3 regions of the Micromonospora sp. WMMC241 genome follow, and region 1 is predicted to be linked to each of the others. Evidence: predicted binding sites of a transcription regulator. Region 1 holds the regulator's gene; each other region holds the start of a gene.
The links. Region 1 encodes HrcA, which represses chaperone genes, less so after heat shock. Its sites were predicted from a motif close to GGTTNGCACNCTCNNNNNGAGNGTGCNAACC; they were not measured.
Positions count from the first base shown of each region.

Region 2: the regulator HrcA is predicted to act here: its motif matches at 5,372-5,402, upstream of groES (co-chaperone GroES).
Region 3: the regulator HrcA is predicted to act here: its motif matches at 4,371-4,401, upstream of groL (chaperonin GroEL).

Region 1 covers NZ_JAPZBF010000001.1:1,255,126-1,265,231, forward strand. Annotated here, with positions in the region: gene O7598_RS06040 (enoyl-CoA hydratase-related protein) at 1-737, opposite strand, end outside; gene hemW (radical SAM family heme chaperone HemW) at 757-1,980, shown strand; gene O7598_RS06050 (DUF4870 domain-containing protein) at 2,020-2,679, opposite strand; gene hrcA (heat-inducible transcriptional repressor HrcA) at 2,890-3,915, shown strand; gene dnaJ (molecular chaperone DnaJ) at 3,989-5,131, shown strand; gene O7598_RS06065 (16S rRNA (uracil(1498)-N(3))-methyltransferase) at 5,133-5,867, shown strand; gene ppk2 (polyphosphate kinase 2) at 5,876-6,787, opposite strand; gene O7598_RS06075 (SDR family NAD(P)-dependent oxidoreductase) at 6,825-7,586, opposite strand; gene O7598_RS06080 (histidine triad nucleotide-binding protein) at 7,624-7,974, shown strand; gene O7598_RS06085 (serine hydrolase domain-containing protein) at 7,977-9,353, shown strand; gene O7598_RS06090 (PhoH family protein) at 9,486-10,106, shown strand, end outside.
Region 2 covers NZ_JAPZBF010000001.1:685,543-695,648, forward strand. Annotated here, with positions in the region: gene O7598_RS03395 (ROK family protein) at 1-11, opposite strand, end outside; gene O7598_RS03400 (sugar ABC transporter permease) at 43-1,302, opposite strand; gene O7598_RS03405 (ATP-binding cassette domain-containing protein) at 1,299-2,117, opposite strand; gene O7598_RS03410 (sugar ABC transporter substrate-binding protein) at 2,225-3,328, opposite strand; gene ybaK (Cys-tRNA(Pro) deacylase) at 3,517-3,996, opposite strand; gene O7598_RS03420 (THUMP-like domain-containing protein) at 4,048-5,280, opposite strand; gene groES (co-chaperone GroES) at 5,537-5,851, shown strand; gene groL (chaperonin GroEL) at 5,922-7,568, shown strand; gene O7598_RS03435 (sulfite oxidase) at 7,693-9,360, shown strand; gene O7598_RS03440 (WhiB family transcriptional regulator) at 9,798-10,106, opposite strand, start outside.
Region 3 covers NZ_JAPZBF010000001.1:345,173-355,278, forward strand. Annotated here, with positions in the region: gene O7598_RS01695 (GNAT family N-acetyltransferase) at 1-63, shown strand, start outside; gene paaN (phenylacetic acid degradation protein PaaN) at 116-1,789, shown strand; gene O7598_RS01705 (GNAT family N-acetyltransferase) at 1,852-2,367, opposite strand; gene O7598_RS01710 (cold-shock protein) at 2,591-2,794, shown strand; gene O7598_RS01715 (hypothetical protein) at 2,905-4,323, shown strand; gene groL (chaperonin GroEL) at 4,598-6,220, shown strand; gene O7598_RS01725 (hypothetical protein) at 6,288-6,488, opposite strand; gene O7598_RS01730 (GNAT family N-acetyltransferase) at 6,551-7,471, opposite strand; gene O7598_RS01735 (S8 family serine peptidase) at 7,505-10,003, opposite strand; gene O7598_RS01740 (glycerol-3-phosphate dehydrogenase/oxidase) at 10,072-10,106, shown strand, end outside.

The DNA of each region.
Region 1 (10,106 bases):
AGCACCCCCTCCCGCCCCTCGCCGGAGAGGAAGTACCCGGTGGAGAGCGCCGCCAACTCGGCGATCTCCGCCCGCAGGTCGGTCGCGGACGGCCGGCGCAGCAGCTCCTTCGCCCCGGCCAGCGCGGCCGGCGCCCCCTTCACCAGCGAGGCGCAGAAGCGCTCCACGGCGTCGTCCAGCCCGTCCGCCGGCACCGCGGCGGTGACCAGGCCGATCTCGGCGGCCCGCCGCCCGTCGAACGTGTCGCCGGTCAGGTACAGCTCGGCGGCGGCCCGCGGGCTCAGCCGGGGCAGCACGGTCGCCGAGATGACCGCCGGGATCACGCCGATCCGCACCTCGGTGAACGCGAACGTGGCCGCCTCGGCGCAGACCGCGAGGTCGGCGGCGGCGATCAGGCCCAACCCGCCGGCCCGGGCCGGCCCGGCCACCTTCGCCAGCACCGGCTTCGGGCACTCCCGCACGGCGACCAGCACGTCGCCGAGCATCCCGGCCGGCACGGTCCCGCTGGCGTACGCGGCGGCGGTCTCCTTCAGGTCGGCGCCGGAGCAGAACACCGGGCCGGTGTGGTCCAGCACGATCACCCGGACCGCGTCGTCGGCGACCGCCGCGGCCAGCCCGGCCAGCAGCTCGGTCATCAGCGGGGTGGAGAGCGCGTTGCGGTTGTGCGGGCTGTCCAGGGTGAGGGTGGTCACCCCACGGGCCGTGGCGACCCGCACGAGAGCGTCCGGAGAGGTCATGCCGGGCACACTAGTGGCCATGCCCGGCGTCCTTCCAGAAGGTGAACCCGTCCCGCGCGACGGGTCGCTGCCCGCTGCCGCCCGCCGCGCCGTCGGCGCCCGCGGCTTCGGGGTGTACGTGCACGTCCCGTTCTGCGCCAGCCGGTGCGGTTACTGCGACTTCAACACCTACACCGCCGCCGAGCTGGGCGGCGGGGCGAGCCGGGAGACGTACGCCGACACCGTGCTGGCCGAGCTGGCGCTCGCCGGCCGGGTGCTGGGCGACTCCCCGCCGCCGCGGGTGGACACGGTCTTCGTCGGCGGCGGAACTCCCACCCTGCTGCCCGCCGACGACCTGGCCCGGATCCTCGACGGGATCGACCGCACCTGGGGGCTGGCCGCCGACGTCGAGGTGACCACCGAGGCCAACCCCGAGTCGGTGACCCCGGAGTCGCTGAAGACGCTGCGGGCGGCCGGCTACACCCGGATCTCGCTGGGCATGCAGTCGGCCGCGCCGGGGGTGCTCGCGGTGCTCGACCGGCGGCACGGCGCGGGCCGGGCCACCGCCGCCGCCCGGGAGGCGCGCGACGCCGGGTTCGACCACGTGAACCTGGACCTGATCTACGGCACGCCGGGGGAGACGGCGGACGACTTCGCGGCCTCGCTGGCCCAGGTGGTCGACGCGGGGGTGGACCACGTCAGCGCGTACGCCCTGATCGTGGAGGACGGCACCCGGCTGGCCGCGCGGATGCGCCGGGGCGAGCTGCCGTACCCCTCCGACGACGTGGCGGCGGACCGCTACCTGGCCGCGGAGGCGGCGCTCGGCGCGGCCGGTTTCTCCTGGTACGAGGTGTCCAACTGGGCCCGGTCCGAGGCGGCGGCGTGCCGGCACAACCTGCTCTACTGGACCGGCGCCGACTGGTGGGGCCTGGGCCCGGGGGCGCACAGCCACGTCGGCGGCGTGCGCTGGTGGAACGTGAAGCACCCGGCGGCGTACGCGGAGCGGCTGGCGGCCGGGGCGTCGCCCGCGCTGGCCCGGGAGCGGCTCACCGGCGACGAGCAGCACATGGAGGACGTGATGCTGCGGCTGCGTCTCGCCTCCGGGCTGCCGCTGGACGTGCTGGACACCGCCGGTCGGGCCGGCGCCGAGCGGGCCCGGGTGGGCGGGCTGCTCGACGCCGGGGCGTACGCCGAGGGTCGGGCCGTGCTCACGTTGCGCGGCCGGCTGCTGGCCGACGCGGTCGTGCGCGACCTGCTGCCCTGACCGGTCGGTCGGCCGAGGACCTCGGCCGACCGGACCTGGTCACTTGGTGAAGCTGTAGCTCATCGGGTAGCGGTAGAGCACGCCGTCGTTCGCCTTGACGCCGCCGATGATCCCGAAGATCAGCGGCACGAGCCAGACGAGCATCGGGACGAAGAACAGGATGCCGCAGGTGACCAGCGTGAGCACCCAGGCCAGCACGCCGGCGACGGCCCAGGTGATCTGGAAGTTCAGCGCCGCCACCGCGTGCGCGCGGACGGTCGGCGACTGCTGCCCCCGGGTCATCAGCGCGACGAGCGGGGCGACCCAGCCGAGGAGGCCACCGCCGATGATCACGCCGGCGGCGCCGCCGAAGTGCGCGACCAGGGCCCAGGTCTTCTCGTCGTTGTTGGCGTAGGCGGCCGGGCCGTACCCGGCGCCGGCGGGGTAGCCGGCCCCGTAGCCCGGGGCACCGCCACCCGGCGGGGGATAGCCACCCGGCGGAGGGTAGCCACCCGGCGGGGGATAGCCACCCGCCGGAGGCTGGCCGCCCGGGGGCGGATAGCCACCGGGCGGGGGATAGCCGCCTCCGCCCGGGGCCCCGGACAGTGGTGCGGTGGGGGGCTCGTCGGCCGGCGACGAGCCGTAGGGGGCCGACGGCGCGGCCGGGTCGGGCTGGGGGTTGGGGTCCCCCGCTCCGGGCGGGCGAGGAGGTTCAGTCATGCACGTCACGGTAGGTCCCGGGAGCAAGCGGCACCAGGGCTGTTCGGCCCCGGCGCGGCGGGCCGGACCGGCGGGCCGGACCGGGGGTGCGCCACTGATCATCGCGTCGGCGGGGGTGCCGACGTAGACTGGCACTCGCTACAGTCGAGTGCCAGCCGCCCGGCGGATGCCGCGCGTCGCCCGGCCGAGGTGCGTCAGGAGGTGGGGGAGATGGGTCTCGACGACCGCAAGCTCGCCGTGCTGCGCGCCATCGTCGAGGACTACGTCCACACGCAGGAGCCGGTGGGCAGCAAGGCCCTTGTCGAACGGCACCAGCTCGGCGTCTCGCCGGCGACGGTGCGCAACGACATGGCGGTGCTGGAGGAGGAGGGCTACATCCGGCAGCCGCACACCAGCGCCGGCCGGGTGCCCACCGACCGCGGCTACCGCCTCTTCGTCGACCGGCTCTCCCGGGTCAAGCCGCTCAGCCCGGCCGAGCGCCGGGCGATCGAGCGTTTCCTGGTCGGCGCGGTCGACCTCGACGACGTGGTGCATCGCACGGTCCGGCTGCTGGCCCAGCTCACCCGGCAGGTCGCGGTGGTGCAATATCCCAGCCTGGCGCGGTCCAAGGTGCGCCACCTGGAACTGGTGCCGATCTCCACCACCCGGCTGATGGTCGTCATGATCGCCGACACCGGGCGGGTCGAGCAGCGGCTGGTCGAGCTGCCCGCCCCGGTCCCCGCCGAGGACGTGACCGACCTGCGCCGGCTGGTCAACGAGAAGCTGGTCGGCAGCCAGCTCGCCGAGACGCCGCCGCTGGTGCAGGCGCTCGTCGAGGAGTCCGCGCCGCACCTGCGCCCGGCCATGACCACGCTCTCCACGGTGCTGCTGGAGACGCTCGTCGAACGGCACGAGGAGCGGATCGCGCTGGCCGGCACCGCCAACCTGACCCGGGGCGGCCTGCTCGACTTCCAGGGCTCGCTGCGACCCATCCTCGAGGCGCTCGAGGAGGAGGTCGTGCTGCTCAAGTTGATCGGCGAGACGGAACCGAGCAACGCCACCCGGGTGCTCATCGGCGACGAGAACGAGATCGACAACCTGCGGGCCGCCTCGGTGGTCAGCACCGGATACGGCCCGGGCGCCACCATCGTGGGCGGGCTCGGCGTACTCGGGCCGACCCGGATGGACTACCCCGGCAATATCGCCATGGTGAGGGCCGTGGCACGCTACGTGGGCGAGCTGCTGGCCCAGAACTGACCAGTCAGGGCCGACGGCCGGCTGCGGCCGACGACCGGCGAGACGCGAGACGAACATGAGGACACCGAACCCAGTGGCCAGGGACTACTACGGCATTCTCGGCGTGAGCCGGGACGCCTCCGACGACGACATCAAGCGTGCCTACCGCAAGCTGGCGCGGCAGTACCACCCGGACGTGAATCCGGACCCGGAGGCACAGGAGAAGTTCAAGGACATCAACGCCGCGTACGAGGTCCTCTCGGACGACCGGAAGCGGCAGATCGTCGACCTCGGTGGCGACCCGCTCGCCCCGGGCGGCGGCGGCGGGGGCCCGGGCGGCCCGGGCGGGGCCGGCCCGTTCGTCGGCTTCCAGGACATCATGGACGCGTTCTTCGGCGGCGCGGCGGGCGGCAGCCGGGGTCCCCGGCCGCGTACCCGGCCGGGCGCCGACGCGATCCTGCGCCTGGAGCTGGACCTCAACGAGACCGCGTTCGGCGTCGAGGCGCCGATCACCGTCGACACCGCGGTGCTCTGCACCACCTGCTCCGGCGCCGGCACCGCCGCCGGCACCCACCTGGCCACCTGCGAGGCGTGCGGCGGCCGGGGCGAGGTGCAGTCGGTGCAGCGGACGTTCCTCGGCCAGGTGGTCTCCGCCCGGCCGTGCACCGTCTGCCAGGGCTACGGCACCACGATCCCGCACCCCTGCCCGACCTGCGCCGGCGACGGCCGGGTGCGCACCCGCCGCTCGCTGACCGTCAAGATCCCGGCCGGCGTCGAGGACGGCATGCGGATCCGGCTGGCCCAGCAGGGCGAGGTCGGCCCGGGCGGCGGCACCGCCGGCGACCTCTACGTCGAGATCCACGAGCGGACCCACGACGTCTACTCCCGCAAGGGCGACGACCTGCACTGCCGGGTGACCGTGCCGATGACCGCCGCCGCGCTCGGCACCCGGCTGACCATCAAGACGCTCGACAGCGAGGAGGTCGTCGACGTCAAGCCGGGCACCCAGCCCGGCAGCACGCTTCGGCTGCGCGCCCGCGGCGTGCCGCACCTGCGCGGCACCGGCCGGGGCGACCTCTACGTCCACCTGGACGTGCGCACCCCGACGAAGCTCGACGCCGACCAGGAGCGGATGCTGCGCGACTTCGCCAAGACCCGCGGTGAGGAGGTCGCCGAGCTGACCAAGCAGGGCGGTTTCTTCTCCCGGATGCGCGACGCCTTCAACGGGCACGCCTGACGTGTCGGCGCCGCTGTTCCTGGTCGAGGCGCTGCCCACCGGTGACACGGTGACGCTGGACGGCCCCGAGGGCCATCACGCGGCCACCGTGCAGCGGCTGCGCGTCGGCCAGGAACTGCTGCTCGCCGACGGCCGGGGCGGGACCGCCGCCGCGGTGGTCACCGCCGTCGGCCGGGGCACCCTCGACCTGCGGATCACCACCCGGGGGTACGCCGACGCGTGCGTACCCCGGCTGGTCGTGGTGCAGGGGATCGCCAAGGGCGACCGGGGTGAGCTGGCCGTGCAGGCGATGACCGAGGTCGGGGTGGACGAGATCGTGCCCTGGGCGGCGTCCCGCTCGGTCACCCAGTGGCGCGGCGACCGGGGCGTACGGGCCCGGGAGAAGTGGGCGGCCACCGCCCGGGAGGCCGCCAAGCAGGCCCGCCGCCCGTGGCTGCCGGTGGTGGCCGGCGCCCCGGACGAGTCCACCGCCACTGTCACCCGGCGGATCGCCGGCGCCGCCGCGACGTTCGTGCTGCACGAGGAGGCCGACGAGCGGCTGAGCACGGCCGAGCTGCCGTCGACCGGCGAGATCGTCCTGGTGGTCGGCCCCGAGGGCGGCATCGCCGAGCCGGAGCTGGCCGCTTTCCGCGAGGCCGGCGCCCGTACCGTGCGCCTGGGCCCGTCCGTGCTGCGCACCTCCACCGCCGGGGTCGCCGCGCTCAGCGTGCTCGCCACCCGCCTGGGCCGCTGGTAGGCCCTCGGTCAGGGGCGCGGGAAGATCGGCACCGGCTGGTCCTCGGGGCCCAGGTCCAGGCCCGCCGGGCCGATGATCAGCGGGTCGGGCGTGCCGACCACGTCGACGTCCTTGCCGTCGTAGTCGAACCTGTGCAGCACGTGCCGCATCGCCTCCAGCCGGGCCCGCTTCTTGTCGTTGCTCTTCACCACCGTCCACGGCGCGTCCGCGGTGTCGGTCCAGAAGAACATCGCCTCCTTGGCCTCGGTGTACTCGTCCCAGCGGTCGAGTGAGGCCAGGTCCATGGGGGACAGCTTCCACTGCCGCACCGGGTCCACCTTGCGCACCACGAACCGGGTGCGCTGCTCGTTGCGGGACACCGAGAACCAGAACTTCACCAGCCGGATCCCGGAACGCACCAGCATCCTTTCCAGGTCCGGGACCTGCCGCAGGAACTCCAGGTACTCGTTACGGGAGCAGAAGCCCATCACCCGTTCCACGCCGGCCCGGTTGTACCAGGACCGGTCGAAGAGCACGATCTCGCCGGCGGTCGGCAGGTGGGCCAGCCAGCGCTGGAAGTACCACTGGCCGGCCTCCCGCTCGTCCGGCTTGACCAGGGCGACGACGCTCGCCCCGCGGGGGTTGAGGTGCTCCATGAAGCGCTTGATGGTGCCGCCCTTGCCGGCGGCGTCGCGGCCCTCGAAGAGGATCACCAGCCGCTCGCCGGTGTCCTTGATCCAGTCCTGGAGCTTGAGCAGTTCGATCTGCAGCAGCCGCTTCTGGTGGTCGTACTCGTCCCGGTCGAGGCGCTGCTCGTACGGGTAGTCGTCACGCCACGTCTCGACGGGGCTGCCGTCCGGCCGCAGCAGCACGGGGTCGTCGTCGTGCCCGTCGACCACGCGGTAGTCGGCGGCGATGTCCAGCAGCTCGGTGTCGGCCATGCCCGGGGTACCTACCCCGTCACCCGGTTTCGACGCGTCAGCTCCGCAGGTAGGACGCGCCGTTCAGGTCGACGATGGTGCCGGCGGCCCACTCGGCCTCCGGGCTGGCCAGCCAGTGCACCGCCGCCGCGATCTCCTCCGGACGGGCCACCCGACGGAACGGCGACTGCGCCCGCACCGCCTCGCCGCGCTCGCTCTTGAGGTGCTCGTTGGTCATGTCGGTCTCCACGAAGCCCGGGGCGACGCAGGCCACCCCGATGCCGTACGGCGCCAGGGCCACCGCCAGCGACTGCGCCATCGCGTTCATCCCCGCCTTGCTGGCCCCGTACGCCGGGTTGGCCGGCTCGCCCCGGAACGCTCCCCGGGAGGAGACGTTGACGATCCGCCCGCCCCGCTCCCGCATGTGCTGAGCGGCGCACCACGACGCGTTCGCGGCGCCGAACAGGTTGGTGTCGAGCACCTCCCGCCAGCGCGCCCGCCACTGCTCGTAGGTGCTCTCGAAGACCGGGTGCGGCGGGTCGGCCGGCCCGAACACGCCGGCGTTGTTGACCAGCACGTCGAGCCCGCCCAGCAGCCCGGCGGCGGCGTCCACCATGGTCCGGACCGCGTCCGGGTCGGCCAGGTCGGCGCGGACCACCACGTGCCCGTCGCCGGGCAGCTCGGCGCGGAGCGCCCCGGCCAGGTCGGCGGAGTCCCGGTGGTGGATCGCGACCCGGTCCCCGCCGGCCGCGAACGCCCGCGCCACCGCCCGCCCGATGCCCCGCGAGGCCCCCGTCACCAGCACCGCCCGTCCCGCCATGCCGGCCATCCTGCCGTACGTTCCTTACACTGCTGCGATGGGAGTCGACTGCCTGTTCTGCCGGATCGTCGCCGGGGAGATCCCGGCCACCATCGTCCGTGAGACCGCCACCACCCTGGCCTTCCGGGACATCGACCCGAAGGCGCCCACCCACGTGCTGGTGATCCCCAAGGAGCACTACGTGGACGTGGCCACGCTGGCGCAGGGCGACCCGACGCTCGCCGGTGAGCTGCTCAACACCGCCGCGCTGGTGGCCGAGGAGGAGGGCCTGACGGTGGACGGGTTCCGGCTCATGTTCAACACCGGCCCGTACGGCGGCCAGGAGGTCTTCCACGTGCACGCCCACCTGCTCGGCGGGGCGCCGCTGGGCCCGATGCTCTGCCGCTGACCGTGACCACGATCTCCGACCGGCTCGGCCGGATGGTGCGGCAGGCCCAGGCCAAGGGGCGGATCCCGGCCGTGTCGGCGGCCCTGCACCGGGCGGACCGGCCGCTCTGGACCTGCGCGGTGGGCGGCACCGGCAACGACACCCCGCTCGACCCGGAGACCGTCTTCCGGATCGGCTCGGTCACCAAGACGTTCACCGCGGTGCTGATCATGCAGTGCCGCGACGACGGCCTGCTCGACCTGGACGACCCGGTCGGGCGGCACCTCGACCTGCCCGCGCACGGCGAACTGACCGTGCGCCGGCTGCTGTCGCACACCGCCGGCCTGCAACGTGAGCCACACGGCGACGTGTGGGACAGCCTGCGCGCGCCGGGCGTCGACGAGTTGCTGGCCGACCTGGCCCGGGCCGAGCGGGTGCTGCCCACCGGCCGTCGCTTCCACTACTTCAACCTGGGCATGGCGCTGCTCGGCGAGCTGGTCGCCCGGCGGCGCGGCGTCAGCTGGGCCGAGGTGCTCGCCGAGCGGGTGCTCGTCCCGCTCGGGCTGACCGCCACCGCCACCGGGCCGGGGGAGCGGGCGGCCACCGGGCACCTGGTCGACGCCTACTCCGACGAGGCGCACCCGGAGCCGCCCACCGACTTCGGCGCGGTGGCGCCGGCCGCCCAGCTCTGGAGCACCGCGACGGACATGGCCCGCTGGGCGGCCTTCCTGGCCGACCCGGCCGCGCTCGACCCGGCCGGCGCGGTGCTCGCGCCGGCCACGGTCGAGGAGATGCGCTGGCCGCTCACCACGACCGACGAGTCGCTCTGGTCGGCCGGTTTCGGCCTCGGGCTGATCCTGGTGCCGCAGGCGGACCGGGTGACCCACGTGGGGCACGACGGCGCGATGCCCGGTTTCCTGGCCGCCGTCTACGGCCGGCGCGGCGGGGAGGGCACGGCCGGCGCCATGGGGTGCGCGGTGCTCGGCTCGTCCGGCGCCGGGGTGGAGGTGCTCGACCTGACGCACGCGCTGCTCGCCGCCGCCGCCGAGCACGACCCGGCCGAGATCGAGCCGTGGCGTCCCGGCCCGCCCGCGCCCGCGCACCTGCGCGGCATGCTGGGCCGCTGGTGGGGCGAGGGGTTCGAGCAGGTCTTCTCCTGGCACGACGGGGCGCTGCGGGCCCGGGGCGCGGACGACCCGGCCGGGAAGCCGCCGGCCGTGTTCGCGCCGCTGCCGGAGCGGCCCGACGTGTTCCGCACGGTCTCCGGGCGGGAGGCGGGCGAGCTGCTCCGGCTCACCCGGGACGAGCGCGGGGTGGTGGTCCGGATGCACTGGGCGACCTACCGTTTCACCCGGCGGCAGGAGGCGTTCGACGGCTACGACTTCCGGGCCGGCGGCTGACCGCCGAGCACCGGAAATGGGCGCGGTGCGTGCGGTGTCGACCCGATACGATGGGAGCTACCGCACGCCGCGCCAGCAGGGCCCGGCGCCGAGATCGGAGAGCAGGTGGCGCAGGGCCCCACGGCCCGACCTATGACCGGCACCCCACCTCCCGGCCCGCCCCGGGCGCAGACCAGGATCACGGTTTCCGACCCGAAGATCATGGTGAACCTGCTCGGCGCGGGCGACGAGATCCTGCGACTCGTCGAACGTTCGGTCACCAGCGACGTCCACGTGCGCGGCAACGAGATCACCATCACCGGTGCGCCCGCCGACAACGCCCTCGCCGAGCGCCTCTTCAGTGAGCTCCTCGAGTTGATCGAGAAAGGCGAGACCCTGACCACAGACGCCGTCCGGCGTACCGTCGGCATGCTCGAGCAGGGCAGCGCCGAGCGGCCCGCCGAGGTCCTGACGCTCAACATCCTCTCCCGGCGCGGCCGCACCATCCGTCCCAAGACGCTCGGGCAGAAGCGCTACGTCGACGCGATCGACTCGCACACCATCGTCTTCGGCATCGGTCCGGCCGGCACCGGCAAGACCTACCTGGCGATGGCGAAGGCCGTCCAGGCGCTCCAGGCCAAGCAGGTCAACCGAATCATCCTGACCCGGCCGGCGGTCGAGGCGGGCGAGCGGCTGGGCTTCCTGCCCGGCACCCTGAACGAGAAGATCGACCCCTACCTGCGCCCGCTCTACGACGCGCTGCACGACATGCTC
Region 2 (10,106 bases), 570 kb from region 1:
CCCGCGCGCATTGCCACTGCCATGGTGTGTCCGTACCCGGGATCAGCGCACGCCGGTGGCGGCGGCGCGCCGCCGCGACAGCGCGTCGATGGTGGCGGCGGCGAGCAGCACCACGCCGGTGACCACGTACTTGACGCCCGAGCTGTATCCCATCAGTCCCATACCGTTGTCGATCACCGCGATCACCGCGCCGCCGAGCACGGCGTCGAGGACCCGGCCCTTGCCGCCGAAGAGGCTGGTGCCGCCGATCACCGCCGCGCCGACGGCGTAGAGCAGCACGTTACTGCCGCCGGTGTTGGGGTCGACCGAGTTGGCCCGGCTGGCCGCCACGATGCCGCCGATGGCGGCCATTCCGGAGCAGATGACGAAGACGGAGATGCGGATCTTGTCCACGTTGATGCCGGCCCGGCGGGCCGCCTCGGCGTTGCCGCCGACCGCGTAGATGTGCCGGCCGTAGCTGGTGCGCTGGAGCACGAACGTCCAGACGACCAGCAGCAGCGCGATGATCGGCACCACGATCGGCACGCCCTTGAGCGAGACCACCAGGACGTTGCGGCTGCGCTCCAGGTTGAGCACGTAGACCGCGACGCCGAGGATCACGGCGAGGCCACCGATCCGGGCGGCGACCACCGCGATCGGGTCGGTGAGCAGGCCCCGCGCGGACCGGTTGCGGTGCCGCAGCAGCTGCACGGCGGCGTACCCGCCGACGGCGAGCGCGGCGAGCGTCCAGCCCAGCACGGGCGCGAGGTTGCGGTTGGCGATCGCGACCAGCACGTCGTCCCGGACCGCGATGTTGGCGCCCTCGTCCATCAGCGTCAGCACGACGCCCTGGAAGGCGAGGAAGCCGGCGAGCGTCACCACGAAGGAGGGGATGCCGACCTTCGCGACCAGCAGGCCGAGCACGACGCCGATCACCACGCCGGTGACGACGGCGGCGAGCGTCGCCACGTACCAGGGGTAGCCGAGCACGGTGACCACGTTGGCCAGGATCGCGGCGCAGACGCCGCTGGCGAAGCCGGCGGAGAGGTCGATCTCGCCGAGGAGCAGGACGAAGACCAGGCCCATCGCGATGAGCGTGACCGCCGCGCCCTGGGTGAAGAGGTTCGCCAGGTTGCCGGCGGTGAAGAACGACGGGCGGGCGATCGAGAAGCCCACCGCGAGCACGAGCAGCATGATCACGGCGGGCAGGGCGCCGATGTCGCCACCGCGTACCCGGCGCCAGTAGTTGCTCACGTGGCTGCCCACGGTCGGCGCCGGGGTGACGCTGGCCGGGCCTTCCTTCTTCACGGCGGTGGCGGTCATCGGACGGCTCCTGGGGTGATGTCGGCGGGCGCGGCGCCGGTGCCGTTGCTGCCCGGCTCGCCGGTGAGGCCGAGGTCGCCGGAGCGACCGGCGGTGATCAGCTCGACCACCTGCGAATGGGTGATGTCGGTGGTCTTCACCTGGGCGACCATCTGGCCGAGGTAGAGCGCGGCGATCCGGTCGGAGACGGCGAAGACGTCGTTCATGTTGTGCGAGATGAGCACCACGGCCAGACCCTTGTCCGCCAGCCGGCGGACCAGCTCCAGCACCTGGGCGGTCTGCGCGACGCCGAGCGCGGCGGTCGGCTCGTCCAGGATGACCAGCTTGCTGTTCCAGAGCACCGCCTTGGCGATCGCCACCGTCTGCCGTTGCCCGCCGGAGAGGCTGGAGACGTGCTGGCGCAGCGACTTGACGGTGCGCACGCTCAGGCCGGCCAGGGTCTCGGCGGCCATCTGCTCCATGGTCGGCTCGTCGAGCACGATGCCGCTGCGCTTCTCCCGGCCGAGGAACATGTTCTGCACGATGTCGAGGTTGTCGCAGAGCGCCAGGTCCTGGTAGACGACCTCGATCCCGAGCGCGGCGGCGTCCCGGGGGCTGTTGATGCTCACCGGCCGGCCGTCGAAGAGGAACTCGCCGGCCTCGGTGGGGTAGATGCCGCTGATGCACTTGACCAGGGTCGACTTGCCGGCGCCGTTGTCGCCGACCAGCGCGGTCACCTCGCCGGGGTGCGCGGCGAAGGCGACGTCACGCAGCACCTGGACGGGACCGAAGCTCTTGTCGATCCCGCGTAGCTCCAGCAGGGGGGTTGCGGACACGGGGGGTCTCCTTTGGGCGGAGGGAGGTCTCGGATCCCGTCCGGCGAGGGCGCCGCCCGGCACGGGAGTCGTCCCGTGCCGGGCGGCGCCGCCTGAGGCGGGGTGGGTCAGCTCACGCCGGCGTCGGTGCAGAGCTTGGCGAACGCACCGGTGCAGAGCTCTTCCTTGGTGACGTAACCGTCGGCCACGACGTCCTTGACGTTGTCCTTGTAGATGGCCTTCGGCTCCAGCAGCACGGCCGGCACGTCCCGGTTGCCCTCCGGGTCCTTGACGGTCTGGCCGGTGTCCTTCTTCTCGCCCTTGGCGAGCGCGATGGCCAGCTCGGAGGCGGCGTCCGCCTCCTTCTTGACCGCCTTGTAGACGGTCATGCACTGGTCACCGGCGAGGATGTTCTGCAGGCCCTCCTTGGTGGCGTCCTGACCGGTCACCGGGACCTTGCCGTTGAGCTTGTTCTTCTTCAGCACCGAGATGGCCGCGTTGCCGAGGCCGTCGTTGGCGGCGAGCACACCGTCGATCTTGCCGCCGGCCTTGGTCAGCTGCTGCTCGAAGATGGTGGCGGCCTGCGCGTTGTCCCAGGCCGGCACCGGGTCGTCGGCGACCTTGGTGTATTCCTTCGCGTCGAACTTCGGCTTGAGCACCGAGTCGTACCCGTTCTTGAACAGGGTGGCGTTGTTGTCGGTCGGCGAACCGTTGAGGTACGCGATCGACGGGTTCTTGGCGCCCTTGTCGGTCAGGCACTTGCTCAGGCCCTCGCCCTGGAGCTTGCCGACGGCCTCGTTGTCGAAGCTGACGTAGTACTGGGCGGAGCCGCCCAGGGTCAGCCGGTCGTAGTCGATGGTGGCGACGCCCTGCGACTTGGCCTTGTCGAGCACGGCCTTGCCGGTGCCGGAGTCCAGGTTGACGATCATCAGCACGTTCACGCCGTTGGTGATCATCTGGTCGGCGATGGTCTGGAACGCGGTCTTGTCGTTCTGCGCGTTCTGGATGTCGGACTCGACGCCGGCGGCGTCGAAGGCCGCCTTGAGGAACTTGCGGTCCGCGCCCTCCCAGCGGGCGGAGGACTTGCTGTCCGGCAGGATCACGCCGATCTTCGGCTTCTTGTCGTTCGAACCGCCGGCCTGGTCGGAAGAACCGCCGTTGTCACCACAGGCGGCCATGCTGCCGGTCGCGAGGAGACCGACGGCCGCGAAGGTGAGGAAGCCCTTGCGCATGTGCACGGGTCCTTTCGGGGGGTGGGGGGAGTTGCGTCCAGTGTTTTGTTGTGTCCGGCAACGTATTCCGCGCTTCCCGCGCTCCGCAAGAGTGCCGAGGTCAGAAGTTTGTTGGCGGCGGTAACAATTCAGCAACGCGGTTGTCACCTCACCGACACCGGCTGCGGAAACGCTCCCAGACGTCCGGTTCAGCCGGCCGCGATCGGGGCGGTCACGGCCCCGGTCAGCGCCACCAGATCGGCCGGCGCAAGCTGCACCTGGAGACCTCGGCGGCCGGCCGAGACATAGACGGTCGGGTGATCCAGCGCGGACGCGTCGACCACGGTCGGCAGCGCCCTGCGCTGCCCGAGCGGGCTGATCCCGCCCCGCACGTATCCGGTCGTCCGCTCGGCCACCGCCCGGTCCGCCAACGCGGCCCGCTTGCCGCCGACCGACGCGGCCAGCGCCTTCAGGTCCAGCTCCCCGGTCACCGGCACCACCGCCACGGTCAGCCTGCCGTCGACCTCGGCGACCAGCGACTTGAAAACCCGCTCCGGTGGCACCCCGAGCGCGGCGGCGACCAGCGCGCCGTAGTTCGGCGCGTCCGGCGACACGTCGTACGGGTGCGTGGTGTGCGCGATCTTCCGCCTGGTCAGCAGCGCGGTCGCCGGAGTGCCCTGTCCCGCCATGAGGGTCAAGCTAACCCGGCGACCGCCGCCCGGCGAGCCGGAACCGTCCGGTCAGCCGGCGGTCGGCACCGGGCGGCAGATCAGCACGGTGGGCGCGCCGGCCACCCGGGTCAGCACCAGGCTGGCCGCCTCGTCGCCGGCCAGCCGCAGGTCGCGGCGCAGCTTCTCCGGCTCCAGCGCCGACCCCCGCTTGCGGATCTCCACCCGGCCGACCCGACGTTCCCGCAACAGGGCACGTAGCCGCTTCAACGAGAACGGCAGCACGTCGGTGATCTCCAGGCAGCGGGCGAACGGCGTCGACCTGGGCTCGTCGGCGTACAGGTAGGCGATCGTCGGGTCGGCGAGTGTGGCGTCGAGGTCGGCGGCCAGCTCCGCGACCAGGTGCGCGCGCACCACCGCCGGGTCCGGGTCGTAGAGGAACCGCCGGACCGGGCCGACCGCGGCGTCCTCCGCGCCGGTTCCGGTGAGGTGATAACAGGGGGCCCCGCCTCTACCGGAGGCGTTAACAGGGGGCCCTTCCTTCTCCCGCAGCACTGTGGCGCGGCGGGGGACGCCGGCGAGAGGGCCGCACCAGAGCGCGGCCTCCACCAGGTCGCCGTCCACGCTCACCCACTCGGCCTCGGCGCCGGCCGGGATCAGCGCGTGGTCCAGCCCGGGCGCCACCTTGACCACGGTGTGCGGCACCCGCGCGGCCAGCCCGGTGACGAAGTCCCACGGCGGGGAGTAGGCGTTCGGGTCGAAGATGCGGCGACCGGTGCCGGCCCGCCGGCGCGCCGGGTCGCAGAACGCGCCGTCCACCCGGCGCACGTCGAACGCGGTGGCGTCGCCGCACTCGATCGTGACCAGATCCGCCAGCCCGGCCGCCTCGGCGTTCGCGGCGGCCATCGCGGCGGTCACCGGGTCGGCCTCCACCCCGTACACCCGGATGCCGGCGCGGGCCGCGGCGAGCGCGTCGGCGCCCAGCCCGCAGCCCAGGTCGGCGAGGCGGGTCACGCCCGCGGCGCGCAACCGGGCGGCCCGCCGGTCGGCGACCACCCGGCGGGTGGCCTGCTCCAGTCCGGCTCGGGTGAGGAGCATCCCGGCCGCCGCCGCGCCGAACTTGCCGGCGGCCCGGCGGCGCAGCTCCGCCTGGGTCAGCGCCGCCGCCGCGAGTCCACCCGGGATCTCGGCCGAGCGCAGCGCGGCCGCCGCCGACAGCGGGTCGCCGCCGGCCACCTCCGCCGCGGCGGCGAGCGCGGCCGACCCCTCGGGGGTACGCAGCGCGGCGAGCTGGTCGAGATCCACCCGACCATTCTCCCGACCCGGTCCGGCGGCGACACGGTGGGCGCGACGCTGGCACTCTCCTTGACGGAGTGCTAGCCGAGGAATAACCTGCGATTAGCACTCTCACCCTGAGGGTGCCAACCTCCGGGCCCTGGTGTCCGGCGGTTGAACGCCAGGCGGACCGGCACCCGCGACGACGGCCCCGCCCGGTGGCATGTGGCAGATTGACGCTGGTCGGCACGCCGACCGGTAACGACACCCAGTACCCCAGGAGGGTATGCCCGTGACTACCGCGACCAAGGTTGCGATCAAGCCGCTCGAGGACCGCATCGTGGTGCAGGCGAACGAGGCCGAGACCACCACCGCCTCGGGCATCGTGATCCCCGACACCGCCAAGGAGAAGCCGCAGGAGGGCACCGTCCTCGCTGTCGGCCCGGGCCGGATCGACGACAAGGGCAACCGCGTGCCGGTCGACGTGAAGGTCGGCGACACCGTTCTCTACTCGAAGTACGGCGGCACCGAGGTCAAGTACGCCGGCGAGGAGTACCTGGTGCTCTCCGCCCGCGACGTCCTCGCGGTCATCGAGAAGTAAGCAACCGATCAGTGTCGTTGCCCCGGTCCGGCTCGCCGGGCCGGGGCAACGTCGCTTCGAAGGGATACTGATGGCAAAGATCCTGAGCTTCTCGGATGACGCCCGGCACCTGCTCGAGCACGGTGTCAACGCCCTCGCGGACGCGGTCAAGGTCACCCTCGGCCCCCGCGGGCGCAACGTCGTCCTGGACAAGAAGTTCGGTGTGCCCACGATCACCAACGACGGCGTGACCATCGCCAAGGAGATCGAGCTCACCAACCCGTACGAGAACCTCGGCGCGCAGCTGGTCAAGGAGGTGGCGACCAAGACCAACGACGTCGCCGGCGACGGGACCACCACCGCGACCGTGCTGGCCCAGGCCATGGTCCGCGAGGGCCTGCGCAACGTGGCCGCCGGCACCAACCCGACCGGCCTGAAGCGGGGCATCGACGCGGCGGCCGCCAAGGTCTCCGAGGCGCTGCTCGGCAAGGCCGTCGAGGTCGCCAGCAAGGAGTCGATCGCGCACGTGGCGACCGTCTCCGCGCAGGACGCCGCGATCGGCGAGCTGATCGCCGAGGCGATGGAGCGGGTCGGCCGCGACGGTGTGATCACCGTCGAGGAGGGTTCGGCGCTCACCACCGAGCTGGACGTGACCGAGGGTCTCCAGTTCGACAAGGGCTTCATCTCGCCGAACTTCGTCACCGACGTGGAGGGGCAGGAGTCGGTCCTGGAGGACCCGTACATCCTGATCACCACGCAGAAGATCTCGGCGATCGAGGAGCTGCTGCCGCTGCTGGAGAAGGTCCTCCAGAACAACAAGCCGCTGCTCATCATCGCCGAGGACGTCGAGGGCCAGGCCCTGTCCACGCTGGTGGTCAACGCCATCCGCAAGACCGTCAAGGTCTGCGCGGTGAAGGCGCCCGGCTTCGGCGACCGCCGCAAGGCGATGCTGCAGGACATGGCGGTCCTGACCGGCGCCGAGCTGGTCGCCCCGGAGCTGGGCTACAAGCTCGACCAGGTCGGCCTGGAGGTGCTCGGCACCGCCCGTCGCGTCGTGGTCGACAAGGAGAACACCACTGTCGTCGACGGTGGCGGCCAGTCCACCGAGGTCGCCGACCGGGTCGCCCAGATCCGCAAGGAGATCGAGGCGTCGGACTCCGAGTGGGACCGGGAGAAGCTCTCCGAGCGTCTGGCGAAGCTCTCCGGCGGCATCGCGGTGATCAAGGTCGGCGCGGCCACCGAGGTCGAGATGAAGGAGCGCAAGCACCGCATCGAGGACGCCATCGCCGCGACCAAGGCCGCGGTCGAGGAGGGTACGGTCCCGGGCGGCGGCGCCGCGCTGGCCCAGATCCTGCCGGTGCTCGACGACGACCTGGGCTTCACCGGCGAGGAGAAGGTCGGTGTCTCGATCGTGCGCAAGGCGCTGGTCGAGCCGCTGCGCTGGATCGCCCAGAACGCCGGCCACGACGGTTACGTGGTGGTGCAGAAGGTCGTCGGCCAGGAGTGGGGCACCGGCCTCGACGCCGCCACCGGCGAGTACGTCGACCTGGCCAAGGCCGGCATCCTCGACCCGGTGAAGGTGACCCGCAACGCGGTCTCCAACGCCGCCTCGATCGCCGGCCTGCTGCTCACCACCGAGAGCCTCGTGGTGGAGAAGCCGGCCGAGCCGGAGCCGGCCGCCGCCGGCGGGCACGGCCACTCGCACGGCCACGGCCACCAGCACGGCCCGGGTTTCTGACCCGAGGAGTAAGGCCCGACGTCGGGGCACATCGCCGAGCCGGCGGTGTGCCCCGACGCCCATCCGCTTACGGAACGCTGACGAGATTGGCAACCGGCCCGACCGGTCGACCACACTGGGCCGGGTGAGCCCGATCTCCCGCCGCCACGCGGCACTCTCCGGTGTCGTCGCCGCCGTGGTGGCGCTCGGCGTCGCCGAACCGGTGGCCGTCCTGACCGGTCCCCGGTCCGCCCCCCTGATCGCCGTCGGCGGCCTCGTGGTCGACCTGGTGCCCGAGCCGCTCAAGCAGTTCGCCATCGACGTCTTCGGCAGGTACGACAAGATCGCGCTGCTGGTCGGCACGGCGCTGCTGCTGGGCGGCTTCGCGGCGCTGCTCGGCCTGGCCGCGGCCCGACGGCTGGCGTTGGGCCTGGCCGGCATCGCCGCGTTCGCCGCGCTCGGCGTGACCGCCGCGCTGACCCGGCCCGGCGCGGACGGGTTCGACGCGCTGCCGTCGCTGGTCGGCGCCGGTCTCGGCGGGCTGACGCTCTGGGCGTTCGTGGCCGGCCCGCTGCGGGCCGACCGCGCCCCGGCGGGCACCGGATCGGCGTCGCCGGCCGGGCCTCCGCTGCCCTCGGCGATGCCGGAGCCGGCGTCCCGGCCCACGCCGCCACCGTCGGTGGCCGCCGCGCTCGCGCGCGAGGAGGAGCATCCGGGCGGCTGGGAGCCGATGGAGGGCGGTGACCAGGAGTCGCGGCGCCGGTTCCTGCGCGGCGCCGGCCTGTTGACCGGCGCGGCGGCGGTCGCCGGCCTCGGCGGGCACTGGCTGGCCGGCCGACGTGGTGTGTCGGCGGCGCGGGAGGCGGTGACGTTGCCCGCCCCGGCGGTGCCCGCCCCGCCGGTGCCGGCCGGCGCGGACCTGTCCCTGCCCCGGCTCGCTCCCTACGTCACCCCGAACCGGGAGTTCTACCGGATCGACACCGCGCTGGTGGTGCCGCAGGTGGACCCGGTCACCTGGAAGCTGCGCATCCACGGCCGGGTCCGCAACCCGATCGAACTGAGCTTCGACGAGCTGCTGGCCCGGCCGATGGTCGAGCGGTACGTGACGCTGGCCTGCGTCTCCAACGAGGTGGGCGGCGATCTGATCGGCAACGCCCGCTGGCTCGGCGTGCCGATCAAGGAGCTGCTGGACGAGGCCGGCCCGGAGGAGGGCGCGGACCAGGTGGTCGGGCGGTCGGCCGACGGCTGGACCTGCGGCACGCCCACCTCGGTGCTGCGCGACGGGCGGGACGCGCTGCTCGCGGTGGGGATGAACGGCGAGCCGCTGCCGGTCGAGCACGGCTTCCCGGTGCGGATGGTGGTGCCCGGCCTCTACGGGTACGTCTCGGCGTGCAAGTGGTTGACCGAGCTGGAGCTGACCAGCTTCGCCGACTTCGACGCGTACTGGGTACCGCGCGGCTGGTCCGCCCAGGGCCCGATCAAGACGCAGTCCCGGATCGACACGCCCCGGGCCCGCAGCCGCCCGTCCGCCGGCCCGGTGACGGTCGCCGGCGTGGCGTGGGCGCAGCACCTGGGCGTGCGCCGCGTCGAGGTACGCGTCGACGACGGCCCCTGGCGGGAGGCGACGCTCGCCCCGGCGGTGTCGTCGGACACCTGGGTCCAGTGGTCGTGGCGCTGGGACGCCACCCCCGGCGAGCACACCCTCCAGGTACGCGCCACCGACGCGGCCGGCGAGACGCAGCCGGAGCGGCGCAGCCCGGTAGCCCCGGACGGCGCGACCGGCTGGCACACCGTCAAGGTGACCGTGGCCTGACCGCGTGGTCTGGCCGTGGCCTGACCGGGCGGGCGGGTGGTCGGCGCGTCAGCGGCTCGGGCGGCGTGCGGCCGTGCTGTTCGGTGGACCGCCTTTGGAGCTGATATCGGGAACGACTCAGGTACCAACCCGCCGTGGGCGCTCGGCAGCGGGTTCCGGAGCCCGGCCATGGGCCGGAGGCGAGCGCTCGGGTCGCGCTCCGGGCTCGCCTCCGGACGGGCCCGAGGCCACGCCGGTCTGGTCTGAGTCGTTCCCGATATCAGCTCCAAAGGCTGTCATCGAGGGACCTCCACCGGGGCGCCGCCAGCGGCGGCGATGCCGGGCCGCGGAACCAGGGCGTGACGCGGCACGATGTCGGGCCGCGGAACCAGGGCGTGGACGCGACACGACGCCGCGCCCCCGGGGTCGGAGGCGCGGCGTCGAGGCGTGCGGAGGGGTCAGGCGACCTTGCGCTGGTCGGGGACGGCGGTCTTGTGCGCGCGGCCCAGGCGGGCCTCGAGCCGGGCGACGTCCACCCGGGACTGCCGGCGGTCGGCGGCGTCCTCCCAGCCGAGGGCGAGCAGCCGCAGCCGCTCGGACTCGCTGAACCCGCCCCAGACGCCGTACGGCTCACGGACGGCGAGGGCGTGGGCGGCGCACTCGGCGCGCACCGGGCAGGTGCCGCAGACCGTCTTCGCGCCGGTCTCGCGGCGCAGTCGGGACGAGCCGCGCTCGCCGTCCGGGTGGAAGAACTGGGCGCTGTCGCG
Region 3 (10,106 bases), 910 kb from region 1:
ATCAACGAGCAGCTCGGCTTCCGCCCGGCCGCCGGCTCGGTCGACTGGCAGTTGGCCATCTGAGTTGTGACACGCCCCTACTGATCTGGTGCCTTCCTGTTGCATGATGGCGGGCATGACGGAGACCCCGCACCCCCTGTACGACAGGCACGCCGAGACCCTCGACCGGGCGCTGACCGCGATCACGGAGCGCGGGTACTGGTCGGCCTATCCCGAGTCGCCCAGCCCTCGGGTGTACGGCGAGACCGCCGCCGCCGACGGCAAGGCCGCCTTCGAGGCGTACCTGGGCGGCGACTTCCCGCTCGACCAACCCGGCGACGGCAGCACGGTCGCCACCGAGGCCAGCCCGTTCGGCGTGCCGCTGGACGTGCGCTACCCGCACGCCGGCGCCGACCAGCTCGTGGACGCCGCCACCGCCGCGCTGCCGGCCTGGCGTGACGCCGGCCCGAAGGCCCGCGCCGGGGTGTGCCTGGAGATCCTCGACCGCCTGCACAGGAACATCTTCGAGCTGGCCAACGCGGTGCAGTTCACCAGCGGCCAGGCGTTCGTGATGGCGTTCCAGGCCGGTGGCGCGCACGCGCTGGACCGGGCGCTGGAGGCGGTCGCCTACGCGTACTCGGAGATGACCCGGCACCCGGGGACGGCCGGTTGGGAGAAGGCCGCCGGCAAGGGCGACCCGCTGCGGATGACCAAGACGTTCCACGTGGTGCCGCGCGGGGTGGCCCTGGTCGTCGGCTGCAACACGTTCCCGACCTGGAACTCGTACCCGGGGTTGTTCGCCTCGCTGGTCACCGGCAACCCGGTGGTGGTGAAGCCGCACCCGCGCGCGGTGCTGCCGCTGGCGATCACCGTGAAGTACGCCCGCCAGGTGCTCGCCGAGGCCGGCTTCGACCCGAACCTGGTGCAGCTCGCCCCGGAGGCGGCCGGCGAGAAGCTCGCCTCGACGCTGGCCCTGCACCCGGCCGTGAAGATCGTCGACTTCACCGGCTCCACCGAGTACGGCGACTGGCTGGAGTCCAACGCCCGGCAGGCCGCCGTCTACACGGAGAAGGCCGGCCTGAACACTGTGGTGATCGACTCCACCGACGACTTCGCCGGGCTCTGCCGCAACCTGGGCTTCACGCTCACGCTCTACAGCGGCCAGATGTGCACCACCTCGCAGAACCTGCTGATCCCCCGCGACGGCATCGAGACCGACCAGGGGCACAAGAGCTTCGACGAGGTGGCCGCCGGGATCGCCAGCGCGGTCGCCAAGCTCACCGCCGACCCGGCCCGGGGCGTGGAGTTGACCGGCGCCATCGTCAACGACGGGGTGCTGGAGCGCCTCGACGAGGTGACCAAGGTCGGCGAGCCGGTGCTGGAGTCGCGCACCGTCGAGCACCCGTCCTTCCCGGGCGCCGTGGTGCGTACGCCGACGGTGGTGAAGCTGGACGCCGGCGACACCGCGACCTATGGGCGGGAGTGGTTCGGGCCGATCTCGTTCGCCATCGCGACCGACTCGACCGAGCACAGCCTGCGCGTGCTGCGCGAGACGGTGGGGGAGAAGGGCGCGCTGACCGCCGCCGTCTACTCCACCGACGAGGCGGTGCTGGACGCGGCCGAGGCGGCGGCGGTCGACGCCGGGGTGCACCTGTCCTGCAACCTGACCGGTGGCGTGTTCGTCAACCAGTCGGCGGCGTTCTCCGACTTCCACGGCTCGGGCGCGAACCCCGCGGCCAACTCGGCGCTCACCGACGGCGCCTACGTCGCGAACCGCTTCCGCATCGTCCAGTCACGCCGCCACGCGTGAAAGGCGGGGCCCCTTCTTAACGCATTCGGTAGAGGAGGGGCCCCCTCTTAACGACGCGGAGGTCAGGCCGGGCGGCGCATCTGGAGTTCGCGCAGGGCGGGGATCCGCGGGTGCCGGACGCGTACGCCGGTGTCGGTGAAGCCCAGCTTCTGGTAGGCACGGAAGGCGCGGTCGTTGCCGACCACCACCTCCATCATCAGTTCCGGCCGCCCGCAGGCGCGCGACCAGGCCGCCACCTCGTCCACAAGCGCGGCGAGCAGCCCGCTGCCGCGCCGGGCGGGCGTCACGTAGACCGCGTAGACGAGCGTCAGGCCCGGCTCGTCCGGTGCGACGGTGCCCCCGGCGTGGCCGACCAGGCGACCGCCCGGGTCGGCGACGAACTGGGCGGTGTGGTCGCCCCGGGAGACGGTCGCCACCCGGGCTGCGAAGTCGGCGTGCGGCCGGGCGGCGGCCTCGGCGACGGTCTCCAGGAAGGCCAGCGGCGCGTCGGCCAGCATCTCCAGCCGCAGCGCCCGCATCCGGGCGGCGTCCTCGGGGCGGATCCGGCGGACCGTGGTCGGGGTGGGCGCGCTGGTCATGCCGCATGCATACCGGATCGGTCCGGAATCGTGCTCCGGCGGGGCCGCAGGCGGCCGAATTATGCCCGATTTGTGGTCGTGCGCCGTCGTCACGCCTCGTGTAGCGTGCGATTTCGGTCACCGAATTCAGCGGCCGTCGCCGATGGCTCGAACCGGTGCGCCGCCGGTGCCGGTCCGCCGGTTCCCGGGTCTTGGAACGCCGCGCAGAGTGAGGAAGTGCACCGTGGCACAGGGCACCGTGAAGTGGTTCAACGCCGAGAAGGGCTACGGCTTCATCGCCGTCGACGGCGGGCAGGACGTCTTCGTCCACTTCTCCGCGATCGAGATGGACGGCTACAAGGCACTGGACGACGGCCAGCGGGTCGAGTTCGAGATCGCCCAGGGCCAGAAGGGTCCGCAGGCCGAGCACGTCCGCGTCATCGCCTGATCCCTCGGCGGCCGCCGCACGCGGCCGAACCACCCCGACCGGTGCAGCGTCGTGGCACCGCACCGTGGAAGATCATGAGCCGTTCCAGCCGTTGCCGCTGAGGAGGGCCCATGTCCGAGCTGCCCCCGTCGGGTTCCACCCCACCGGTGCCCCCGACCGACCCGAACCGGCCCGCATCGCCGGCCGCCGGGCCGGTGCCGGCGCAGGCGGGCCCGTCCGATCCGCCGACGCCCACCTCCGGTCCGCCGGCCGCCGACCCGTGGGCCGCGCCGGCCACCGCCGGGCCGTCCGACTCCGACCCGGGCCGCTCCACCCCGCACGGGTACGGCACCCCGCCCGGCCCCACTCCGGACGGCCCGCCGCCGCCCGGGTGGCCGGCGCAGCAGGGCACCCCGCCGGGCTGGCCCGCGCCGGACGCCGCCCCGCCGGGCTGGCCCGCGCCGGACGCCGCCCCGCCGGGCTGGCCCGCGCCGGACGCCGCCCCGCCGGGCTGGCCCGCGCCGGACGCCGCCCCGCCGGGCTGGCCCGCGCCGGACACCGCCGCGCCGGGCTGGCCCGCGCCGGACGCCGTACCGTCCTCCGGCTGGAACTGGCAGGCCGGCCCGGCGTACCCCGGTCATCCGATGCCCGGCGCGGCCTTCCCCGCGCAGCCGGTGCCCGGCGGTCCGCACGGCTGGTATCCGGGTCTCGACCCGAACGATCCGCTCGTCACCCCGCCGCACGCGGGCGTCGGCGGCTGGTTCGCCCGGTGCGTGGGCGCGGTGCGGCGGGGGTGGCGGCAGCTCCTGCCGATCATGCTGCTCACCCAGGGCGTCCCGGCGGCGGTGATCTCCGTCCTCTCGCTCTTCCTCGTGCCCACCGATCAGATGGTGACCGGCTCGGACGGCGCGCCGGTGCTGCCGGACGGCTACCTGGAGCGGTTCTTCGTGTTCTACGGCGCGGTGCTGCTCGCCGCCCTGCTCCTGGGTCCGCTCCAGGCCGTGGGCTGGGCCGCGGGCACCTGGGTGGTGGCCCGGCAGGCGGCCGGCGAGCCGGTGGGTGTCGGCGCCGCGCTGCGGTACGGGCTGCGCCGCGCGCTCGGCCTGTGGGGCTGGACGATCGTGGTCTCGCTGCTGGTCACCGTCGGCGCCTGCTTCTGCCTGCTGCCCGGCGTCTACGCCGGGTTCGCGGTGGCGCTGTTCGGGCCGGTGTACCTGTTCGAGCGGCAGGATCCGATCGGGCGGGCCTGGCGGATGTTCCACCAGCGCTTCGGCATGATGCTGGGCCGGGTGGCGCTGGTGGTGTGCGCGCTCGTCGCGGCGAGCGTGCTGGACGTCGTGGTGAGCGCGGTGAGCGGCGCGCTGTTCGGTGCCGATCCGACGGCGGCGCCGGGCACCACTGTCGGTGCGGTGGCGCTGGCGGTGATCGGCGCCGCGGTGGCCGTGCCGGCCTACCTCGCGCAGCTCGTCGGGCTGGTCGCCGCGTACGCCGAGCAGCGGGCCCACGAAGGCCCGGTGAACGCGGCCCGACTGGCTGCGGAACTCGGCTGAGCGGCGCTGTCGTGCTTGCACTCGGCTAGGGAGAGTGCTAAACAAGTCATTGGCACTCGCGTACGGTGAGTGCCAATGGTCGGGGCGGTAGGGCCACGGCCGCGCAGGTGCCTGGAGGGCGTCGGCGCGGCACGGGGCCGGTCGTCGCGGGCTGTCCGGCCCGACCGAGGAGGACGTCGTCGTCGCCAGGTGGCGACGTCCCCAAGGTGCGTACACCAGACGGCCCATCCGGGCATCCCGGGTGGCCCGTGAGTGTCCAGGAGGACAACGCCGTATGGCCAAGATGATCGCGTTCGACGAAGAGGCGCGCCGCGGCCTCGAGCGGGGCATGAACCAGCTCGCCGACGCCGTGAAGGTGACGCTCGGCCCGAGGGGCCGCAACGTCGTGCTCGAGAAGAAGTGGGGTGCCCCCACCATCACCAACGATGGTGTGAGCATCGCCAAGGAGATCGAGCTCGAGGACCCGTACGAGAAGATCGGCGCCGAGCTGGTCAAGGAGGTCGCGAAGAAGACCGACGACGTCGCCGGTGACGGCACGACGACGGCGACCGTCCTGGCCCAGGCCCTGGTTCGCGAGGGTCTGCGCAACGTGGCCGCCGGTGCCAACCCGATGGCCCTGAAGCGGGGCATCGAGGCCGCCGTCGCCAACGTCTCGGAGGAGCTGCTCAAGCTCGCCAAGGACGTGGAGACCAAGGAGCAGATCGCCTCCACCGCCTCCATCTCCGCCGGTGACACCACCGTCGGTGAGATCATCGCCGAGGCGATGGACAAGGTGGGCAAGGAAGGCGTCATCACCGTCGAGGAGAGCAACACCTTCGGCCTCGAGCTCGAGCTCACCGAGGGCATGCGCTTCGACAAGGGCTACATCTCCGCCTACTTCATGACCGACCCGGAGCGTATGGAGGCCGTCTTCGACGACCCCTACATCCTGATCGTCAACAGCAAGATCTCGTCGGTGAAGGACCTGCTCCCGATCCTGGAGAAGGTCATGCAGTCGGGCAAGCCGCTGCTGATCATCGCCGAGGACCTGGAGGGCGAGGCCCTCGCCACCCTGGTGGTCAACAAGGTCCGTGGCACTTTCAAGTCGGTCGCCGTCAAGGCGCCGGGCTTCGGTGACCGCCGCAAGGCCATGCTGACCGACATCGCCATCCTCGCCGGTGGCCAGGTCATCAGCGAGGAGGTCGGCCTCAAGCTGGACGCCGTCAACCTCGACATGCTGGGCCGCGCCCGCAAGGTCGTGGTGACCAAGGACGAGACCACCATCGTCGACGGCGCCGGCGACGCCGACCAGATCCAGGGTCGGGTCAACCAGATCCGGGCCGAGATCGACAAGAGCGACTCCGACTACGACCGGGAGAAGCTGCAGGAGCGTCTGGCCAAGCTGGCCGGCGGTGTTGCGGTGATCAAGGTCGGCGCGGCCACCGAGGTCGAGCTGAAGGAGCGCAAGCACCGCATCGAGGACGCCGTCCGCAACGCGAAGGCCGCCGTCGAGGAGGGCATCGTCCCGGGTGGTGGCGTCGCGCTGGTGCAGGCCGGCAAGACCGCCTTCGACAAGCTGGACCTGGCCGGCGACGAGGCGACCGGCGCGCAGATCGTCAAGATCGCGCTGGACGCCCCGCTGCGGCAGATCGCCGTCAACGCCGGCCTCGAGGGTGGCGTCGTCGTCGAGCGGGTTCGCAACCTCGACCCGGGTCACGGCCTCAACGCCGCGACCGGCGAGTACGTGGACCTGCTGGCCGCCGGCATCATCGACCCGGCCAAGGTGACGCGTTCCGCGCTGCAGAACGCCGCCTCGATCGCCGCGCTGTTCCTCACCACCGAGGCCGTCGTGGCGGACAAGCCGGAGAAGACCCCGGCCGCCCCGGCTGGCCCGGGTGGCGGGGAGATGGACTTCTGAGTCCAGCTCCACCAGTACGCCGGAAGGGGCGGGCCGCGTCAGCGGTCCGCCCCTTCCGCATGTCGCCTCAGGTGGGCAGCGGGCGTTGGTTGCGCCGCTTGTGCGCCCGGTCGTACGGCGGGACCAGCCGCCTCGGCTCGTCCACCGGTTGGCGTGCTTCCTCCGTGGGTGGCTGGTCGGCGGCGTCCTGCTCGGCGTCGCCGAGGTCGAGCCGATCGGCGGCCAGTTCGCCGGCCGGCTCGTGGGTCCGTTCGTCATCCGTGGGCATGCGCCGCCTCCTCCGTGCCTCGACCGTAGGGGGCGGCCGATCATCGCGGAGGGCGAACGGCGTTATGCGCCTTTGATGGCTTTCCGGTAGAGGAAGAAGACGCGCTCGATCCGGGCGCCGGCCGCGCCGGAGTAGAACGGCACCGGCCCCACCCAGCCGATCTGCGCCGCGGCGATCCCGGCCGCCGCCTGGTCCCGGAGACAGCGGCGCAGCAGCACCCCGCCGATCCCCGAGCCCTCGGCCGCCGGGGCGGTGCCCATCGGCCCGAACCAGCTCGGCCGCGCGGACCCGTACGCGGCGAAGCCGAGGATCTCGCCGTCCCGCTCGGCCAGGTGCGTGCCCGCGTCCGGGCGGCCCACCGAGCCGGCCAGCTCACCGTCCCAGGTGCCGCCGAACACCGACCTGGCGAACCCGACCAACGCCGGCAGGTCCGCCGGATTGGCCCGGCGTACCGTCACGCCGTGAGCGGCCAGCCGATGCTCGGCGGCCTCGGTCGGGCGCAGCGCCGGCGACCCCTCGGTCAGCGCGGCGGTCATGTTCCAGGCCGTCCGGTCCTGCCGGTAGCCGAGCCGCGACGCGGCGCAGACCGCCGGGGTGTACCGGACGTCGATGCCCGGCCAGGCGTAGTACGGCGGGTTGCCGGCCAGCAGCAGCTCGGACGCGCCGAGCGCGGCCAGCCGATCCTCCGCCCCGGTCAGCAGCGCCGTGCCGATCCCCCGGCGGCGCTCCGTCGGCGCCACCGCGACCAGGTCGACGTGGCCGCGCCGCGGATCGGTCGCCGACAGCGACCCGACCAGGGCCCCGACCAGCGTGCCGTCGCGGACCGCGCCGAGGCACAGCACCGGACGGTCGGCCGCCGCCCGCACGGCCAGCGTGGCCACCACGGCCGGCGCCTCGGCCGCGTCCTCCGGCAGGTCCAGCGCCCGCCGGCAGAGGTCGACGACCTCGGGCAGGCGCTCCGGGCCCAGCTCGATGATCTCCATGGCGGCCGACGTTAGGCCATCGGGCAAGGTTTGTTAACCGGCGCGGGCCGCCCGCACCGCCGCGTACGCGTCGACCAGGCCGGCGCCGACCAGGTCCCGGGTGCCGCCACAGGTCGAGCCGCCCGGAACGGTGGCCGGGGTGGCGGTCTCGGTGAGGATCCGCCGGGTCCGGTCCAGGTCACCCACCAGCGCCGGATTGGCCGACCACATCAACGCCACCACGCCCGCCACCTGCGGGGTGGCCATCGAGGTGCCGTCCAGGGTGGCGTACCCGCCGCCGGGGAACGCCGACGGCACGGCCGCGCCGGGGGCCACCAGGTCGGGCTTCGCGACCGTCCCGGTCGGGCCCCGGCTGGAGAACTCGGTGAGCCGACGGGACCGGTCGACCGCGCCGACCGTGAGCACGTCCGGGTACGGCGCCGGTGGGTCCGAGATGGAACCGCAGTGGGGCCCCTCGTTGCCGGCGGCGGCCACCACCAGGATGCCGGCCGCGGCCAGGGCGGCGGTCGCCGGGCGCAGCGCCCCCGGGTCGCACCCCTCCAGCGGCGGGCAGCCCCACGAGTTGGTCAGCACGTCCGGCGCGCGCTGCGGCCGGCCGTCGGTCAGCGGGTTCCCGCCCGGCGGGAACGGCGCCAGCATGAACTGGAGACAGTCCAGGTAGCGGGCCGGGCTGCCGAGGTTGCGGTCCAGGTTGACGCAGCCGACCCAGCTCGCGCCCGGCGCCACCCCGATTCCGTCCCGGCCCACCGCGCTGCCGAGCGTGTGCGTGCCGTGGCCGCCCCGGTCGGCCGGCGCCCGGCGGTGCTCCCACGGGTCGTACCAGGAGTCGTCGCCGCCCCGGAAGCCGCCGGCCAGCGCCGGGTGCCGTCCGTCCACGCCGGAGTCCGAGCTGCCCACCACCACGCCGGCGCCGGTGACGCCCAGCTCCGACCAGACCCGATCCGCGCCGATCAGCGACACGTTCCAGGTCGGGCCGGTCGGCGCGGGCGTGTCACCCCGGGCCGGCGGCGCCGCCGCGGGCAGCGGGCGCGGTCGCTGGTCGACGAGCACCCGGGCCACCTCGGGGCGGCCGGACAGCCAGGCCCGTACCGCCGGGCCGCCGTCCGTGGAGATCGCGTTGACCAGGTAGTAGGGCGTCGGGTCGAGGCGCAGCCGGGTCAGCGTGCGGCGCAGGTCGCGCTGCGTGCGGTCGGCGGTGTCGACCAGCCGCCGATACACCTCGGCGGCCCGGGCGTCCCGGCCGGCCCGGCCCGGCGCGCCGGCCGGCAGGCCGCTCAGGTCGGCCTGTTCGCGCAGCACCACAAGCAGCCGCTCGCCGTACAGGCCCGGCTGGCCGGGCACCACGTAGACCACCGCCACGGCGGCCAGCAGCGCCCCGGCGACCGACCCGGCCACGCCCCGGCGGGGTGCGCCGGCGCGCGGGCGGGCGAGCAGCACGCCGTACCCGACGGCGAGCAGGACCGCGACGGCGAACGCGGCGCCGGCGCCGACCGCGACCCAGAACGGCACGTCGCGGGTGCTGGCCAGCAGCAGCGTGATCTCCTCCGGGTCGGTGAGGGCCAGCGGCCCGGCCAGCGCCAGGCCGACCAGCCAGCGCACCGGCGCCGGCCCGGCCGGCCGGCCGGCGTGCCGGGCCGCCACCTCCAGCGCGCCCAGCACGAAGCCGAGCGGCGGCAGCAGGAGCAGGCCCGGCAACTGGGCGCCCGACTGCCCGGCGCCGGCGGCCAGCAGCGCCAGCGTGACGCCGGCGACCAGGCCGCCGACAAGCACCAGCCGGGCCGGCCGGACCTCGGTGCCGGGCGCGAGGCCGGCCCAGAACGCGGGGCCGAGCAGCACCCCGGCCAGCACGCCGAACGCGGCGGCGGCCAGGCCGGCGAGCAGCGTCTCCAACGCCCCGCCCAGCGCGCCCACCCAGACCCAGGGCAGCAGGACCGCCAGCCCGGCGGCGACCGCCAGCAGCGACACCGCGCCGGGCCGCCGACCCCCGCCGGCGGCCGTCCCCGGCGACGGATCCGGGCCGCCGGCCGCCGTTCCGCCGTCGCCCCCGCTTGTCGCCGTGGGCGCGACGTGGCCGGGCGGTGGCGTCGCCGGGGCCGCCGGGCGACGGCGGGCCAGCCACGCGGCGGCGAGCGCGAGCAGCGCGGCGGTCACCGCCAGCGCCGCCAGGTACGCCTCGTGGTGCACCGGCGGCAGCGCCCGGAGCAGCGTCGCCGCGCCGAGCGCGACAGCGCCGCCGGTCCATGCCCGCCCGGCCGCCCGCACCGCCGGGGACCGGGGCAGCAGCGCCAGCGCCAGCGCCGGTCCGCCCACCAGCAGCATGGTGATCACCGCCACCATCGGCCAGACCGCCACCGCCCGGTCCAGCCCGGTGACCAGTACCACCTGGTCGATCAACCAGCCGGTGACCTGGCCGGGCACGGTGACCAGCACCGCCCAGACGCCGGTCGCCACCGCCGCGACGACCGGCCACGGCCCGGTCTCGCGCGGCGGCAGGGGTACGGGAGCAGCGGGCGGGCCGGTCAGCATGGTCATCACGGTACGGCCGAGGCGTGTCGCCGTGGCGCGGGGACGGCTACCGTGGACGGGTGCGCGACCCCAACGTGTCCCGATCCGCGGCCGGTCAGCTCTCCGCCGA